4 regions of the Streptomyces qaidamensis genome follow, and region 1 is predicted to be linked to each of the others. Evidence: riboswitches for the same ligand, from Rfam matches in the RefSeq annotation. Region 1 holds a riboswitch; each other region holds the start of a gene.
The links. Region 1 has a riboswitch for cobalamin ahead of A4E84_RS26835 (ribonucleoside-diphosphate reductase subunit alpha). Riboswitches for the same ligand answer to the same signal wherever they lie in the genome.

Region 1 (3,681 bases):
TCGAAGGGCCTGTCGCTGGCCGTGGCCCTCACCGGCATCCTCGCGACCATGCCGTACATCGCGCTCCAACTGGTCGGCATCCAGGCCGTGCTGGACGTCATGGGCGTCGGCGGCGGCGAGAACACCAACTGGTTCATCAAGGACCTGCCGCTGCTGATCGCGTTCGGCGTGCTGGCGGCGTACACGTACTCGTCGGGTCTGCGGGCCCCCGCGCTCATCGCGTTCGTGAAGGACACGCTGATCTACATCGTCATCGCGGTGGCGATCATCTACATCCCGATCAAGCTGGGCGGCTTCGACGACATCTTCGCCAAGGCCGGTGAGGCGTACAGCCAGACCAACCCGGCGACGGGCGCGCCGCGCGGTGCGCTGACACCGGCCGAGCCGGGCCAGTGGACGTACGCCACACTGGCGTTGGGCTCCGCCCTGGCCCTCTTCATGTACCCGCACTCGATCACGGCGACGCTGTCCTCGAAGAGCCGTGAGGTGATCCGGCGCAACACCACCATCCTGCCGCTGTACTCGCTGATGCTGGGGCTGCTCGCGCTGCTCGGGTTCATGGCGATCGCGGCCGGCATCAAGGTGCAGAACGGGCAGCTGGCGATCCCACAGCTGTTCGAGACGATGTTCCCGGACTGGTTCGCGGGCGTTGCGTTCGCGGCGATCGGCATCGGCGCGCTCGTGCCGGCGGCCATCATGTCCATCGCGGCCGCGAACCTCTTCACCCGCAACATCTACAAGGACTTCATCAAGCCGGACGCGACTCCCGCGCAGGAGACCAAGGTCTCCAAGCTGGTGTCGCTGCTGGTGAAGGTCGGCGCCCTGGCCTTCGTCCTCACGATGGACAAGACGGTCGCCATCAACTTCCAGCTGCTGGGCGGCATCTGGATCCTGCAGACCTTCCCGGCCCTGGTCGGCGGCCTGTTCACGCGCTGGTTCCACCGCTGGGCCCTGCTGGCGGGCTGGGCGGTCGGCATGGTCTACGGCACGGTCGCCGCGTACGGCGTGGCCTCCCCGACCCAGAAGCACTTCGGCGGCTCCGCGAAGGAGATCCCGGGCATCGGGGAGATCGGCTACATCGGCCTCACGGCGTTCGTCCTGAACGTGGTGGTGACGGTGGTCCTCACCTTCGTCCTGAGGGCCCTGAAGGCCCCCGACGGCATCGACGAGACCAAGCCGGAGGACTACACGGCGGACGCGGGCGACCCGGGGGTCAAGGTCGAACTCCCGCCCGCGACGGCCGGTTCCGCGCACTAGCCTCAGGGGCGCGGGGAACTGCGCGATCAACCACGAACAACCCTCAGTGGGCCGCCGTGAGCACTCCTCACGGCGGCCCACTGTCGTATCCGACACAACATCTGGGGGTGCCGTCGGAACCCAACACAAGATGTATGCTCATGCTCGCTGCCGCCGCAGGGGAATCCGGTGCGAATCCGGAACTGTCCCGCAACGGTGTACTTGTGCATGTTCCGTGCACAAGCGTCAGTCCGAGGACCTGTCGGCAGCGCACCCGGCCACCCGGCCGTGGTGCCCCGACGTCCGGGCCTCGTGGAATGGGCCGGTGGACGCGACGCCGCGTGCGCTCGCGTGCTGCCGCCTGCCCTCGACGAGGCCCCGTGCCGAGCGAGGGAGAGCCCCACGTGACCATCGCGCCAGCCGAAGAGGTCTCAGCCACCGAAGAAGCGCACGACGCCCCCGGCGCCGCGCTGTTGCGGACCCTGACCGAGCTGACCGCCGACCTTCCCGACGCCGAGCCCGGCCGGGTCGCCGCCGCCGCGCTGCGCGGCCGGTCCGCCGCCGCGGACGAAGCGGAGTTGCGGGAGCTGGCGACGGAGGCCGCGGCCGGTCTGATCTCCGAGGACCCCGCCTACTCCCGGCTGGCCGCCCGGCTGCTGACCATCGGCATCCGCGAAGAGGCCGCCTCGCAGGGCGTCACGTCCTTCACCGAGTCCGTGGCGGCAGGCCACCGCGAGGGCCTCATCGCCGACCGCACCGCCGAGTTCGTCCGGCTGCACGCGGCCCGGCTCGACGCGCTCATCGACACCCGCGCCGACGACCGCTTCGGCTATTTCGGCCTGCGCACCCTGCACAGCCGCTATCTGCTGCGCCACCCGCTCACCCGCAAGGCCGTCGAGACGCCCCAGCACTTCATGCTGCGGGTCGCCGCCGGTCTCGCCGAGGACGACACCCGCCGCTCCGTCGACGAAGTCGCCGCGCTCTACCGGCTCATGAGCCGCCTCGACTACCTCCCCTCCTCCCCCACCCTCTTCAACTCGGGCACCCGGCACCCGCAGATGTCGTCCTGCTACCTCCTCGACTCCCCCAAGGACGAGCTGGACTCCATCTACGACCGGTATCACCAGGTGGCCCGGCTGTCGAAGCACGCCGGCGGCATCGGACTCGCGTACTCCCGCATCCGCGCCCGCGGTTCCCTGATCCGTGGCACCAACGGCCACTCCAACGGCATCGTCCCGTTCCTGAAGACCCTCGACGCCTCGGTCGCCGCGGTGAACCAGGGCGGCCGCCGCAAGGGCGCCGCCGCGGTCTACCTGGAGACCTGGCACTCCGACATCGAGGAGTTCCTGGAACTGCGCGACAACACCGGCGAGGACGCCCGCCGCACGCACAACCTGAACCTCGCGCACTGGGTGCCGGACGAGTTCATGCGCCGCGTGAACGCGGACGCGCAGTGGTCGCTGTTCTCCCCCGCGGACGTGCCCGAGCTGGTCGACCTGTGGGGCGAGGAGTTCGACGCCGCGTACCGGGCGGCCGAGGCGAAGGGCCTCGCGAAGAAGACGCTGCCCGCCCGTGAGCTGTACGGCCGCATGATGCGCACCCTCGCGCAGACCGGCAACGGCTGGATGACCTTCAAGGACGCCGCCAACCGCACCGCCAACCAGACGGCCGAGCCGGGCCACGTCGTCCACTCCTCCAACCTCTGCACGGAGATCCTGGAGGTCACCAGCGACGGGGAGACGGCGGTCTGCAACCTGGGCTCGGTCAACCTGGGTTCCTTCGTCGACACATCGACCGGGGACCTCGACTGGGAGCGACTGGACGAGACCGTCCGCACGGCCGTCACGTTCCTCGACCGGGTCGTGGACATCAACTTCTACCCGACCGAGCAGGCGGGCCGCTCCAATGCCCGCTGGCGCCCGGTCGGCCTCGGCGCCATGGGCCTCCAGGACGTCTTCTTCAAGCTGCGCCTGCCCTTCGACTCACCCCAGGCCAAGGCCCTGTCCACGCGGATCGCCGAGCGGATCATGCTCGCCGCGTACGAGGCCTCCGCCGACCTCGCCGAGCGCAACGGACCGCTTCCCGCCTGGGAGAAGACCCGTACGGCCCGGGGCGTGCTGCACCCCGACCACTACGACGTGGAGCTCACCTGGCCGGACCGCTGGGCGGCCCTGCGTGAGCGCGTCGCCACGACCGGTATGCGCAACTCGCTGCTCCTCGCCATCGCCCCCACGGCCACGATCGCCTCCATCGCGGGCGTGTACGAGTGCATCGAGCCGCAGGTGTCCAACCTGTTCAAGCGCGAGACGCTGTCGGGCGAGTTCCTCCAGGTCAACTCCTACCTGGTCGACGAGCTGAAGCGGCTCGGCGTGTGGGACGCCCGCACCCGGGAGGCCCTGCGCGAGGCCAGCGGCTCGGTGCAGGACTTCGCCTGGATCCCGGAGG
Region 2 (3,681 bases), 2.5 Mb from region 1:
CGGCCTGACACGGGCGCCGGTGTCCCAGGGCAACCGGGCGCGCGGGAGCGTCACCCCGGCGTGCGAGGTCTTCGCTCCGGGATTTTCCGGAACCGCACCCTGGGAAGACACCGCTGCGGAGATCGGTGGTCACGCCGCGCCAGTATCCTGGGTCGGCTGCGGCACCCCCCACCAATCCCCGTGCGTAAGCGGGGAGTTCGGCCTGCGGCGACGACCTTCCCACACGCATGAGACGAGGACGAGTGCTGCTAGCGGGCCGCTACCGGCTGGAAGTTGAGATCGGGCGCGGTGGAATGGGAGAGGTCTGGCGTGCGTACGACGAGACGCTCGCCAGAGCGGTGGCCCTCAAGCTGCTGCTGCCCCAGGACACCGACGCCACGGCAACCTCCCGGTTCCGTCTGGAGGCGCAGACCGCCGGGCGTCTCAACCACCCCAACGTGGTCGGCGTCCTGGACTTCGGCGAGTACGACAACCGGCTGTACCTGGTGATGGAGCTGGTCGAGGGCGACAGCCTCGCCGGGGTGCTGTCCGGCTCCGGCCCGCTGCCCGCCGAGCAGGTGGCCCGGCTCGCCGCACAGGCGTCCGCCGGGCTCGCCGCAGCGCACGGGCAGGGCATCGTGCACCGGGACGTCAAACCCGCCAACCTGCTGCTGGACACCCACGGCACGCTGAAGATCGGCGACTTCGGCATCGCGCGGTTCCTCGACGACCCCGGCGCCGCGCTCACCGCCACCGGCCAGATCGTCGGCACCGGCCTCTACCTCGCGCCCGAACGGGCCCTGGGCAAGCCCGCGGGGCCCGCCTCCGACATGTACTCCCTGGGCTGCGTGCTCTACCAGCTCCTCAGCGGCCGCCCGCCGTTCCAGGCCGACACCGCCGTCGCCCTGCTGCACCAGCACCTCGACTCGGCGCCCGTGCCGCCCCGCGAGCTCGGTGTCGCAGGGCTTCCCCCGGCGTTCGAGAACTACCTCCTCGGGCTCCTCGCCAAGCAGCCCGAGGACCGGCCCACCGCGGAGCAGGCCGCCGAGTGGTTCGCCGGGGGCGCCTGGCGGGGCCTGCCCGAGCCGCTGCCCGAGGTCTCACCGCCGCTGCGGCCGAAGCCCCCGTCCGCGCCGGCGCACACCGGCCCCGGCCCGTACGCGGCTGCCGAGACCAGCCACCCGACCACGTACGCACTGCCCGCGACCACGGGACACCGCACCGCCGCCCGGGCGGCCCAGGCGGGACGGTCGGGCCGCTCCCGCGGGCGCGGCGGGCTCGGCAGCCGGTCGAGAGTGGCCGCGACGGCCGCCGCCGCGGCGCTCTTCCTCGCCGCGATGCTCCTCGGCATGCGCTGGTTCTCGCCCGACACGACCACCGAGGGCACCGACCCCGACGCGTCCCCGACCGCGAGCAGCCCCGCCGCCACCCCGTCCGACGACTCCGCCTCGCCCATCACCTCCGATCCGGCGGCCGGCCGGCAGATCGCCACCACGCCGACCACCGGCACCGTGGCCGACGTCACTCCGTCCACGCCGCCCGCCTCCCCGACCCCTTCCCCGCCGGCGTCCGGCGCCCCGACCCCGACGCAGGGGGCGGGCGACGCCGGGCCGGAGCAGCCGAAGCCGGAGCAGCCGGTCCAGGCCGGGGAGGGCGACGACGGCGGGGACGACGGGGGCGACGACTGACGGGGGTCCCCGAAGCGTCCTCGCACCACGAGCGCCCGAGCACGTGGATCAGCCGGGGATGCGCCGGTGTGCGAGCGGGCGCCCCCTCGCGCGCCCCTTGGGCGGCTTGTCATCGCCCTTACCCCGGCCTTATTGTCACCAGGCCTTGGTGAACGGGAAATCCGGTGTGATGCCGGTGCGGCCCTCGCCACTGTGAATCGGGAAGTCCGGCTCCGGCCCCTCAGGGGGCAGCCACTGGGTCCTTGCGGCCCGGGAAGGCGGAGTACGGGCGGTGGTACCCGTCAGCCAGGAGACCGGCCAAGGCACGTCAACCATCCACGAGGTGCTGGAGAGGGTCTGCTGAGCCATGCACATAGCCGAGGGTTTTCTTCCTCCGGCGCACGCGGTCGCCTGGGGCGTCGCGTCGGCGCCGTTCGTCGTCCACGGAGTCCGGTCGCTCACCCGTGAAGTGCGCGAGCACCCCGAGAGCACCCTGCTCCTCGGGGCGTCCGGCGCCTTCACGTTCGTCCTGTCCGCCCTGAAACTGCCGTCCGTCACGGGCAGTTGCTCGCACCCCACCGGCACGGGCCTCGGAGCCATCCTGTTCCGGCCGCCCATCATGGCGGTGCTGGGCACCATCACCCTGCTCTTCCAGGCGCTGCTGCTCGCGCACGGCGGCCTGACCACGCTCGGTGCCAACGTCTTCTCCATGGCGATCGTCGGGCCCTGGGCCGGATACGCCGTCTACGCACTGCTGCGGCGCTCCAACGCGCCGCTGATGGTCGCGGTGTTCGCCGGTGCGTTCGTCGCCGACCTGTCCACCTACTGCGTCACCAGCGTGCAACTGGCGCTCGCCTTCCCCGACCCGGGCAGCGGATTCCTGGGCGCGCTCGGCAAGTTCGGTTCCATCTTCGCCGTCACCCAGATCCCGCTCGCGGTGAGCGAGGGCCTGCTGACCGTGCTCGTGATGCGGCTGCTGGTGCAGTCGAGCAAGGGCGAACTGACCCGGCTGGGCGTGCTCCTGGCCAAGAAGCAGTCACGGACCGAGACCGAGGCGGTGGCCCGATGAGCAGGAACACGAAGATCAACCTGGTGCTGCTGCTCGCCGTGGCCGCGCTGGCCGTGCTGCCCCTGGCGCTGGGCCTCGGCGACCACAAGAAGGAGCCGTTCGCGGGCGCCGACGCCGAGGCCGAGACGGCGATCACCGAGCTGAAGCCGGACTACGAGCCGTGGTTCTCGCCGCTGTACGAGCCGCCGTCGGGCGAGATCGAGTCGGCGCTGTTCGCCCTCCAGGCGGCCCTCGGCGCCGGGGTCCTCGCCTACTACTTCGGTCTGCGCCGGGGCCGCCGGCAGGGTGAGCAGCGGGCGCTGGAGCGCGAGGCCGGCAGCGCGCTCACCGGGGCCGCAGGGAAGTCCGCGGCGGAACGGGACTGAGCCGGGGTGCTGCCGATCGACGCGGCGGCGCACAGCAGTCGCTGGCGCCGCCGCCACCCCGTGGACAAGGCCGTGCTCGGACTCGGCCTCACCCTGCTCGCGATCTCCCTGCCGCCCTGGCCGGGTGCGGCCCTGGTGCTCCTGAGCGCCCTGGTGGTGCTGCTGGGGCCGGCCGGCGTGCCCGGGCGGCGGCTGTGGCGGGCCTACCGGGTGCCGCTGGGCTTCTGCGTGACCGGCGCGCTCACGCTGCTCGTCCAGGTGGGCGGTCCGGGCGGCTTCGTCTCCCTCGCCGCTGACGGGCCGGTCCGGGCCGGGGAGTTGCTGCTGCGGACCTCGGCGGCCTCCCTGGGCGTGCTGCTGTTCGCCTTCACCACGCCCATGTCCGACCTGTTGCCCCGCCTGGTCCGGGCGGGGATCCCCGCGCCGGTGGTCGACGTGGCGCTCGTGACGTACCGGATGAGCTTCCTGCTGCTGGACTCCGTGCGCCGTATCCGGGAGGCCCAGGCGGCCCGGCTCGGTCACACCGGCCGGGCCGCGGAGTGGCGTTCGCTGGCCGGGCTCGGCGCCACCGCGTTCGTCCGGGCCTTCGACCGGGCGACCC
Region 3 (3,681 bases), 3.3 Mb from region 1:
AGATCGCGCACAGCAGAGCGTTGGTGTCGTAGCGCAGCGGCTTGGCCACCGCGGCCAGGGCCTCGGCCGTCGTCGCGTCGGGGGCGACCCGGGCGCAGGCCGTGCGGGCGGCGGGCGGGGATTCGCCCCGGGGGGCGTCCGACGGTGTGCCGAAGTCGATGACCAGGGCCACCCGCTTCCTGCCCTCCCGCGCGGGCGTCTTCGCGCAGATCGTCGCGAAGCCGGCCGTGCCGCGCGGCCGGACCGCGCTCGCGGAGTCCTCGCTCACCGCGAAGCGGAAGCCCTGGACGTCGCCGTCCGAGGGGCGGGCCAGGGACGGGCCCTGGGTGGCGTAGACCCAGCGGCCGGCGTCGCGCTCCCAGAACGACCAGTACCGGTAACCGGCGGCCTGGGCCTGGCCCGCGCCCGCGCACAGCAGGAGCGAGGCCAGGAGGACGAGAACGGCCCGGCGGATCACAGCTGCTGCTGCTTCTTGCGGCCGGTGAACAGGAACCCGATGCCGATGCCGGCGACCAGGCAGACGCCGACGTACCACCAGACCCCGAAGAAGTCCGAGCCGGAGTCCTCCTTCTCGTCCGAGGCCTCGGACTTGGTCTTCCCGGCGGTCTGCGGGGCCGGGCCCGTGGCGCCCAGCTGCTTGACGAGGTCCGCGCCGCCGAAGTCGCGCGGGTCCGTGCCCGTCGCGTGGGCGGCGAAGATCAGCTGCGCGTAGGCGGCCGGACCGCTCTGCGCGGCCCAGGACGCGGAGTTCTTCTCCAGCCACCGCACGGACTTCTCCGCCTGCGCGGTGTCCCCCTGCGCGGCGAGCGCTACGACCGCGTCGGCGGTGTTGCCGAAGTCGGGCTGGGGCTCGGCGCCGGCGAGGGCGGACATGAGGTGGTTGCCGTCCTCGGCGAGGGCGGCGGTGAGGTAGCCCGCCCCGTTCGCCGCCGCCTGCTGCGGCGTCGTGGCCTTCTCGCAGGTCGCGTCGGACTTCTTGCCGGGCTCGACGACCATGCCCTTGCCCAGCGCGCCGAGCACACCGGCCGCCGTGGCGTCCGCGTTGGCGGCGAGCTCGCCCTTCTTGTCCGGCTGGAACGCGAAGGCGCCGTCGTCGTCCCCGCCGCAGGGCAGGGCGAGCTTCAGCAGCGCGTCGTGGGGCGACTTGCCGTCCTTCTCGACCCGGTCCGGCTTCTCGCCCGCGGCGGCGAGCGCGCCTATGACGATCGACGTCGAGTTGGTGTCGCTGGCCCCGCCGGGCGCGTAGCCCCAGCCGCCGTCCTCGTTCTGGACGGACTTCAGCCAGCCGACTGCCTTGCGGGTGACGTCGTCGTGCCCGCCGAGCGCGGTGAGGGCCTGCACGGCGGCGGACGTGGCGTTGGTGTCGCGCATGGTCTTGGCGTCGCACGCGGTGGTGGGGTCGGGGCGGTACGAGGCGAAGGAGCCGTCCGCGCACTGCTGCCGCGTCAGCCACTGCACGGACTTCGCCGCCGGCTTCACACCCACGGTGTCCTGCGCGAGCAGCGCGAGCGACTGGCGCCAGACGCCGTCGAACTTCGGGTCCTTGTCGCCGTACAGGGCGGAGGGGAACGCCTGGGACGGTGACGGGGACGGGTCGGCGGCGGCCGGGGTGGCGGCGCCGATCACGGCGACGGCGGCCAGGACCGCGGCGCTGCGGCGGACGTTCATGATCGGCGGGTGCCTCTCCCTGTGGGGGAGCCGGGCAGCACGGGACACCCCGGCGGCTCGGCTCCGTATACCTCGACGGTGCCGTGACCGGCGGTCTGCCGGGCACGTGAGCCGGTCACGAACCGTACGGGGCGATCCGGCTCACCGCCTGGGCGGCGGTTCACGGTTGCGGGTCAGCGCCGGAATTGCACCGGCTTCCCCCCGTACGGTGTGATGACGACCCGCTCACTGTACCCGGACGCAGGAATGCGGCCGAGGGGGCCGGGTGGGGGCTTGGTCACGTGCGGGCAGGTCGGTGAGGGCACCGCGGATGCGGGGTAGCTTCGCTTCATGCCGATCTCGCCACCGCCGGGAAAGCTGCTCGGATCCGGGCGCCGGGCCGATGTGTTCGAGATCGACGCGGCGTGGGTGCTGCGTCGGGACCGCGAGGGCGGGGGTGACGCGGCGGCCGAGGGGGCCGTGATGGAGCACGTGCGCGCCCACGGTTATCCCGTGCCCCGGGTCCGGCCCTCCGGTTCGCGTACCGACCTGGTCATGGAGCGGCTCTGTGGCCCGACCATGCTCCAGGCCTGCCTGGCGGGCACCCTGGACGTGGCCGAGGCAGGGGCCGTCCTCGCCCGGCTGCTGCGCGACCTGCACGCCGTTCCCGCCCTGCGCGCCACCGACCCGGCCGTCCGCGTGCTCCACCTGGACCTGCACCCCGAGAACGTGATCCTCACGCCCGGCGGCCCCCGCGTCATCGACTGGTCGGACGCGGAGGAGGGCGACCCGGGCCTGGACTGGGCGGCGACCGCGGTGGTCCTCGCGCAGGCCGCCGTCGCCGGTGACTCCCTCGCCGCACCCGCGGACACCATGCTGACCGCCCTCCTCGACGGCCCGTCCCCGCTCACCCGCACAGCCCTGACCGAGGCCCTGCGCCGCCGGGGTGCCAATCCGACGATGGGTCGGGCCGAAGTCGAACTCCTCGCTGCCGCAGCGGAGTTGATCCTCTCCAAGGCGGAGACCGGCTAACGTGGGGCCCCCGATCTCACACGCAGGAGCGTCCATGACCGACCAGGCGGAGAACCCCGAGCAGGAGCCGTTCCCCAAGATCGACACCTCGGTGCCGCACTCGGCCCGGATCTGGAACTACTGGCTGGGCGGGAAGGACAACTACGAAGTCGACCGGGTGGCCGGTGACGCGTTCCGCGAGATCTTCCCCGGCATCGAGACCGGCGCCCGCGCCGCCCGCTACTTCCTCGCCCGGGCCGTCCGCCACCTGGCCGCCGAGGAGGGCATCCGCCAGTTCCTGGACATCGGCACCGGCCTGCCCAACGTGGACAACACCCACCAGATCGCCCAGCGGGTGGCCCCGGAGAGCCGGATCGTCTACGTCGACAACGACCCCCTGGTGCTGGCCCACGCCCGCGCCCTGCTCACCAGCACGCCGGAAGGCGTCACCAACTACGTCGACGCCGACCTGCGCGAGCCGGGGACGATCGTCCGGGAGGCAGGGAAGACCCTGGACTTCGACCGGCCCGTCGCCCTCATGCTGATGGGCATCCTGGGCCACGTCGAGGACCACGACGAGGCCCGCTCGATCGTCCGGCAGCTGGTGGACGCCCTGCCCCCCGGCAGCTACCTCGTGCAGTACGACTCCACCGACACCAGCGAGGACTACGTCCGCGCCATCCAGCAGTACAACGACGGTGGTTCGATCCCGTACATCCTGCGCAGCCCCGAGCAGATCGCGCGCTACTTCGACGGCCTGGAACTGCTCGAACCGGGCGTGGCCTCCTGCTCGCGCTGGCGTCCCGACGCGGCGGCACTGGGGCTTCCGGCAGAGGTGCACCAGTACGGCGGCGTCGCCCTCAAGCGCTGAACCGCCCGGCGGCTCAGGTCTCCTGAAGGATGCGGTGCAGGATGGTCGGAGTCTCGTCCGGCGACTCGGCTTCGACCACCAGCCGGTTCATGGCGTCCCAGTAGCACTCGATGTCGGCCGGCCGGTCGGGGTAGAGCGCGGTGGTGAGCTGC
Region 4 (3,681 bases), 4.5 Mb from region 1:
GAGCTGCATGGCGGCGACGCCCGCGAGGACGACCCGGTCGGTGGTGCCGCCGAGGGTGTGGCTGAGCAGCAGTACCAGCGCGAACGACAGCAGGGCACCGAGGAACGCGCCGGCGGACACCGACAGGGCGCCGCCGCCCGCGCCCAGCACGACCACGAGGACCGCTCCGGTGGAGGCGCCCGAGGACACCCCGAGCACGAAGGGGTCGGCCAGCGGGTTGCGCAGCAGCGACTGCATCACCGCCCCGCAGACGGCGAGTCCGGCCCCGCACACGGCCGCGAGCAGGGTGCGGGGCAGCCGCAGCTGCCAGACGATCCCGTCCCGGATCGGCGTCAGCTCCGAGCTGCCGAGGCCGAGACGGGCGGCCACGACGGACCACACGTCGGCGACCCGGATGTCGGCGGGACCGATGGTGATGGCCACGGCGAGGGAGGCGACGAGAGCGACCGCCCCGGCCGCCCCGAGCGCGAGCCCGGTCCGCCGCCGGGGCCGGGCCGCGGCGCCCGGCACACTCCCGGCGGTCACTTCACCAGCCCGAACCTGCGCAGCCCGGCGGCCACCTGCTCCACGCCCTCGACGGTGCGGATGGTCGGGTTCATGGCCTGCCCGCTGAGCAGCACGTACCGCTTGTGGCGGACGGCGTCCATGGTCCTGGTGACGGGGTTGGACTCCAGGAAGGCGATCTTCTTCGCGGCCGACTCGGCGGTCTGGGACTTGCGGGTCAGATCGCCGATGACGAGGACGTCGGGGTCGCGGTCGGCGACCGTCTCCCAGTTGGTCTGCGGCCACTCCTCGTGCGTGTCGTCGAAGACGTTCTGCGCGCCGAGGGCCCGGGTGATGATGCCGGGCGCTCCGCAACAGCCCGCCATGTAGGGCGACTCGGAGTTCGCGAACCAGTAGAGGAGGGTGACGTCGGAGGCGTCGGTGCCCGCGGTGGCCTTCTTCATGCGCTGCCGGAGGGAGGCCACGAGCGTGTCGCCGCGCTTCTTCACCCCGAACACGGCCGCGAGGTCCCGTATCTCGCCGTAGACGGTGTCGATGCCCAGGGCCTTGTCGCGGGCGCCGTCGCCGCCGCCCGAGTTGTCCTTGCCGGCGCAGTCGGACGGGGAGACGTAGGTGGGCACGCCGAGCTTCTCGAACTGCTCGCGGCCGGCGACGCCGCCCTTGCCGAGGGTGGAGACGAAGGACGCGGCGACGAAGTCGGGTTCGGTGTCCAGAACGCGCTCGAAGGACGGGTTGTTGTCGGCGATGCGCGGGACCTCGGCCTCGGCCTTCTCCAGCCCCTTCATCACGGGGTCGGTCCAGGTGGCCGTGCCCGCGAGGCGGTCGGCCAGGCCGAGGGAGAGCAGGATCTCGGTGGTGCCCTGGTTGAGGGACACGGCGTGCTGCGGTGGGGCCGCCACACGGACGTCGTGCCCGCAGTTGGTGAGGGTGACGGCGGCCTTGGCATCGGTGGACGCGGTGCCGCCGCAGCCGGTCAGGAGCAGGGAGCCGGCCGCGAGCAGGGCGGCGGCACGGGCGGGTCGGGCGAGGGGCACGGAAAACCAGTCCTCAGGCGTCGAGGGCCCATTCGCGGAGCCCGGTCGTACGGTGCTCCCCCGCCGCACGCGGCCGCGGGGGCCGCCAGCAGGTCTTCGGACTCGGGTTCACCCGGATCGGGACGCCTTCCCGGACGTCCGCGAGGGAGTCCAGTGGCCGAGGCCCCGCCCGTCCCCCTCACCGCTGCGCGTCAGTTCCGGATTCACACCGGATTCCCTGACCCACCTACATGGGTTCGACTGGCCTCGGCAAGCTATCACGGGGGCTCCCGGGAATCACCGCGCGTCCTGCGTCGTTGCCGGGAGAGCAGTGCGTCCACGACTTGCGAGGAGGCCGCCGGTGTACGGCGACGAGGCAACGGTCCGCAGGATCCTCACCGGGCTCGGCGACACCTGGGCCGTGGTGGGCCTGTCGTCGAACCGGCAGCGCGCCGCGTACGGCGTGGCCGCCGTGCTCCAGCGCTTCGGCAAGCGCGTCGTGCCGGTGCATCCCAAGGCGGAGACGGTGCACGGGGAGCAGGGGTACGCGAGCCTGGCGGACATCCCCTTCGACGTGGACGTCGTCGACGTGTTCGTGAACAGCGACCTCGCCGGAGCCGTCGCGGACGAGGCGGTCGCCAAGGGCGCGAAGGGCGTCTGGTTCCAGCTGGGTGTCATCGACGAGGCGGCCTACGACCGGACCCGCGCGGCGGGCCTGGAGATGGTGATGGACCGCTGCCCGGCGATCGAGATCCCACGGCTGTCTCATGACCGCGTACAGGAATCCTGAAGCGTTCCCCACGAAATGCCCGCACCCGGTCAAGGGTGCACAACTCGTCTTCTGCGGCCGGCCGGCCGATTTCTAACCTGAGGCCTCTTGCTCCCCGAACTCCCCGAGTTCGTCTTCGAGAGGCCCTGTATTCATGGAAAGAGACGGCCTGCGCCGGGATGTCGGGCTGATCGGACTCATGTGGGCCTCGGTCGGCTCCATCATCGGTTCGGGCTGGCTGTACGGCGCCGAAAAGGCGGTCGTGACGGCCGGACCCGCGGCGATCCTGTCCTGGCTCATCGGTGCCGTGGCGATCGTGCTGCTGGCGCTGGTGCACGCGGAACTGGGCGGCATGTTCCCGGTCGCGGGCGGCACGGCCCGCTATCCGCATTACGCGTTCGGCGGGCTGGCCGGCATGTCCTTCGGCTGGTTCTCCTGGCTCCAGGCGGCGACCGTGGCACCGATCGAGGTCGAGGCCATGATCGGCTACGCCGGGCACTGGCACTGGGCCCAGGGCTTCCAGCACGCGAAGGACGGGACGCTGACGACGAGCGGCTTCGCCGTCGCCGTCCTGCTGATGGCCGTGTTCGTCGTGGTCAACTTCCTCGGCGTGCGGATTCTGGCGCACACCAACAGCGCCGCCACCTGGTGGAAGGTGGCCGTGCCGCTGGCCGCGATCTTCATCATCGCGGCCGGCAACTTCCACCCGGGCAACTTCACCGAGCACGGCTTCGCCCCGTTCGGTGCCCACGGTGTGCTGAGCGCCGTCAGCTCCAGCGGCATCATCTTCGCCCTGCTGGGCTTCGAGCAGGCGATCCAGCTCGCGGGCGAGAGCCGCGACCCGCAGCGGGACCTGCCGCGCGCCACGATCGGCTCGGTCGCCATCGGGGCGGCCATCTACGTCCTGCTCCAGGTCGTCTTCATCGCCGCCCTGCCGCTGGGCTCCTTCGCGCACGGCTGGACCAAGCTCGACTACCCCGGCATCACCGGCCCGTGGGCCGGTCTCGCGACCCTGGTGGGCCTCGGCTGGCTGAGCGTGGTGCTGTACCTGGACGCGGTGGTCTCCCCGGGCGGCACCGGCCTGATCTACACGACGGCCACGTCCCGCGTCTCCTACGGACTGGCCCGCAACGGCTACGCGCCCAAGCTCTTCGTCCGTACCGACGCCCGCGGTGTGCCGTGGTTCGGGCTGATCGTGTCCTTCGTGACCGGCGTGGTCTGCTTCCTGCCGTTCCCGAGCTGGCAGCAGCTGGTCGGCTTCATCACCTCGGCGAGCGTGCTGATGTACGCGGGTGCCCCGCTGGCCTACGGCGTCTTCGCGGACCGGCTGCCGCACCGGGCGCGCCCCTACCGCCTGCCCGGCGGGAAGGTCCTCTCGCCGCTGTCGTTCGTGGT

Region 2: linked by a shared signal. The riboswitch ahead of A4E84_RS37160 (energy-coupling factor ABC transporter permease) and the one ahead of A4E84_RS26835 (ribonucleoside-diphosphate reductase subunit alpha) in region 1 are both predicted to bind cobalamin.
Region 3: linked by a shared signal. The riboswitch ahead of A4E84_RS12080 (prenyltransferase/squalene oxidase repeat-containing protein) and the one ahead of A4E84_RS26835 (ribonucleoside-diphosphate reductase subunit alpha) in region 1 are both predicted to bind cobalamin.
Region 4: linked by a shared signal. The riboswitch ahead of A4E84_RS06345 (ABC transporter substrate-binding protein) and the one ahead of A4E84_RS26835 (ribonucleoside-diphosphate reductase subunit alpha) in region 1 are both predicted to bind cobalamin.

The regions. Positions count from the first base shown of each region.
Region 1 covers NZ_CP015098.1:6,015,464-6,019,144, reverse strand. The annotation lists gene mctP (monocarboxylate uptake permease MctP) at 1-1,257, shown strand, start outside; cobalamin riboswitch at 1,392-1,517, shown strand; gene A4E84_RS26835 (ribonucleoside-diphosphate reductase subunit alpha) at 1,641-3,681, shown strand, end outside.
Region 2 covers NZ_CP015098.1:8,484,650-8,488,330, reverse strand. The annotation lists gene A4E84_RS37170 (MDR family MFS transporter) at 1-8, shown strand, start outside; gene A4E84_RS37165 (serine/threonine-protein kinase) at 243-1,667, shown strand; cobalamin riboswitch at 1,797-1,983, shown strand; gene A4E84_RS37160 (energy-coupling factor ABC transporter permease) at 2,014-2,715, shown strand; gene A4E84_RS37155 (energy-coupling factor ABC transporter substrate-binding protein) at 2,712-3,080, shown strand; gene cbiQ (cobalt ECF transporter T component CbiQ) at 3,087-3,681, shown strand, end outside.
Region 3 covers NZ_CP015098.1:2,765,236-2,768,916, reverse strand. The annotation lists gene A4E84_RS12085 (SCO2322 family protein) at 1-457, opposite strand, end outside; gene A4E84_RS12080 (prenyltransferase/squalene oxidase repeat-containing protein) at 454-1,668, opposite strand; adenosylcobalamin-variant (AdoCbl-variant) riboswitch at 1,790-1,878, opposite strand; gene A4E84_RS12075 (phosphotransferase) at 1,999-2,679, shown strand; gene A4E84_RS12070 (SAM-dependent methyltransferase) at 2,714-3,529, shown strand; gene A4E84_RS12065 (helix-turn-helix domain-containing protein) at 3,543-3,681, opposite strand, start outside.
Region 4 covers NZ_CP015098.1:1,490,152-1,493,832, forward strand. The annotation lists gene A4E84_RS06340 (FecCD family ABC transporter permease) at 1-525, opposite strand, end outside; gene A4E84_RS06345 (ABC transporter substrate-binding protein) at 522-1,538, opposite strand; cobalamin riboswitch at 1,609-1,798, opposite strand; gene A4E84_RS06350 (CoA-binding protein) at 1,879-2,307, shown strand; gene A4E84_RS06355 (APC family permease) at 2,441-3,681, shown strand, end outside.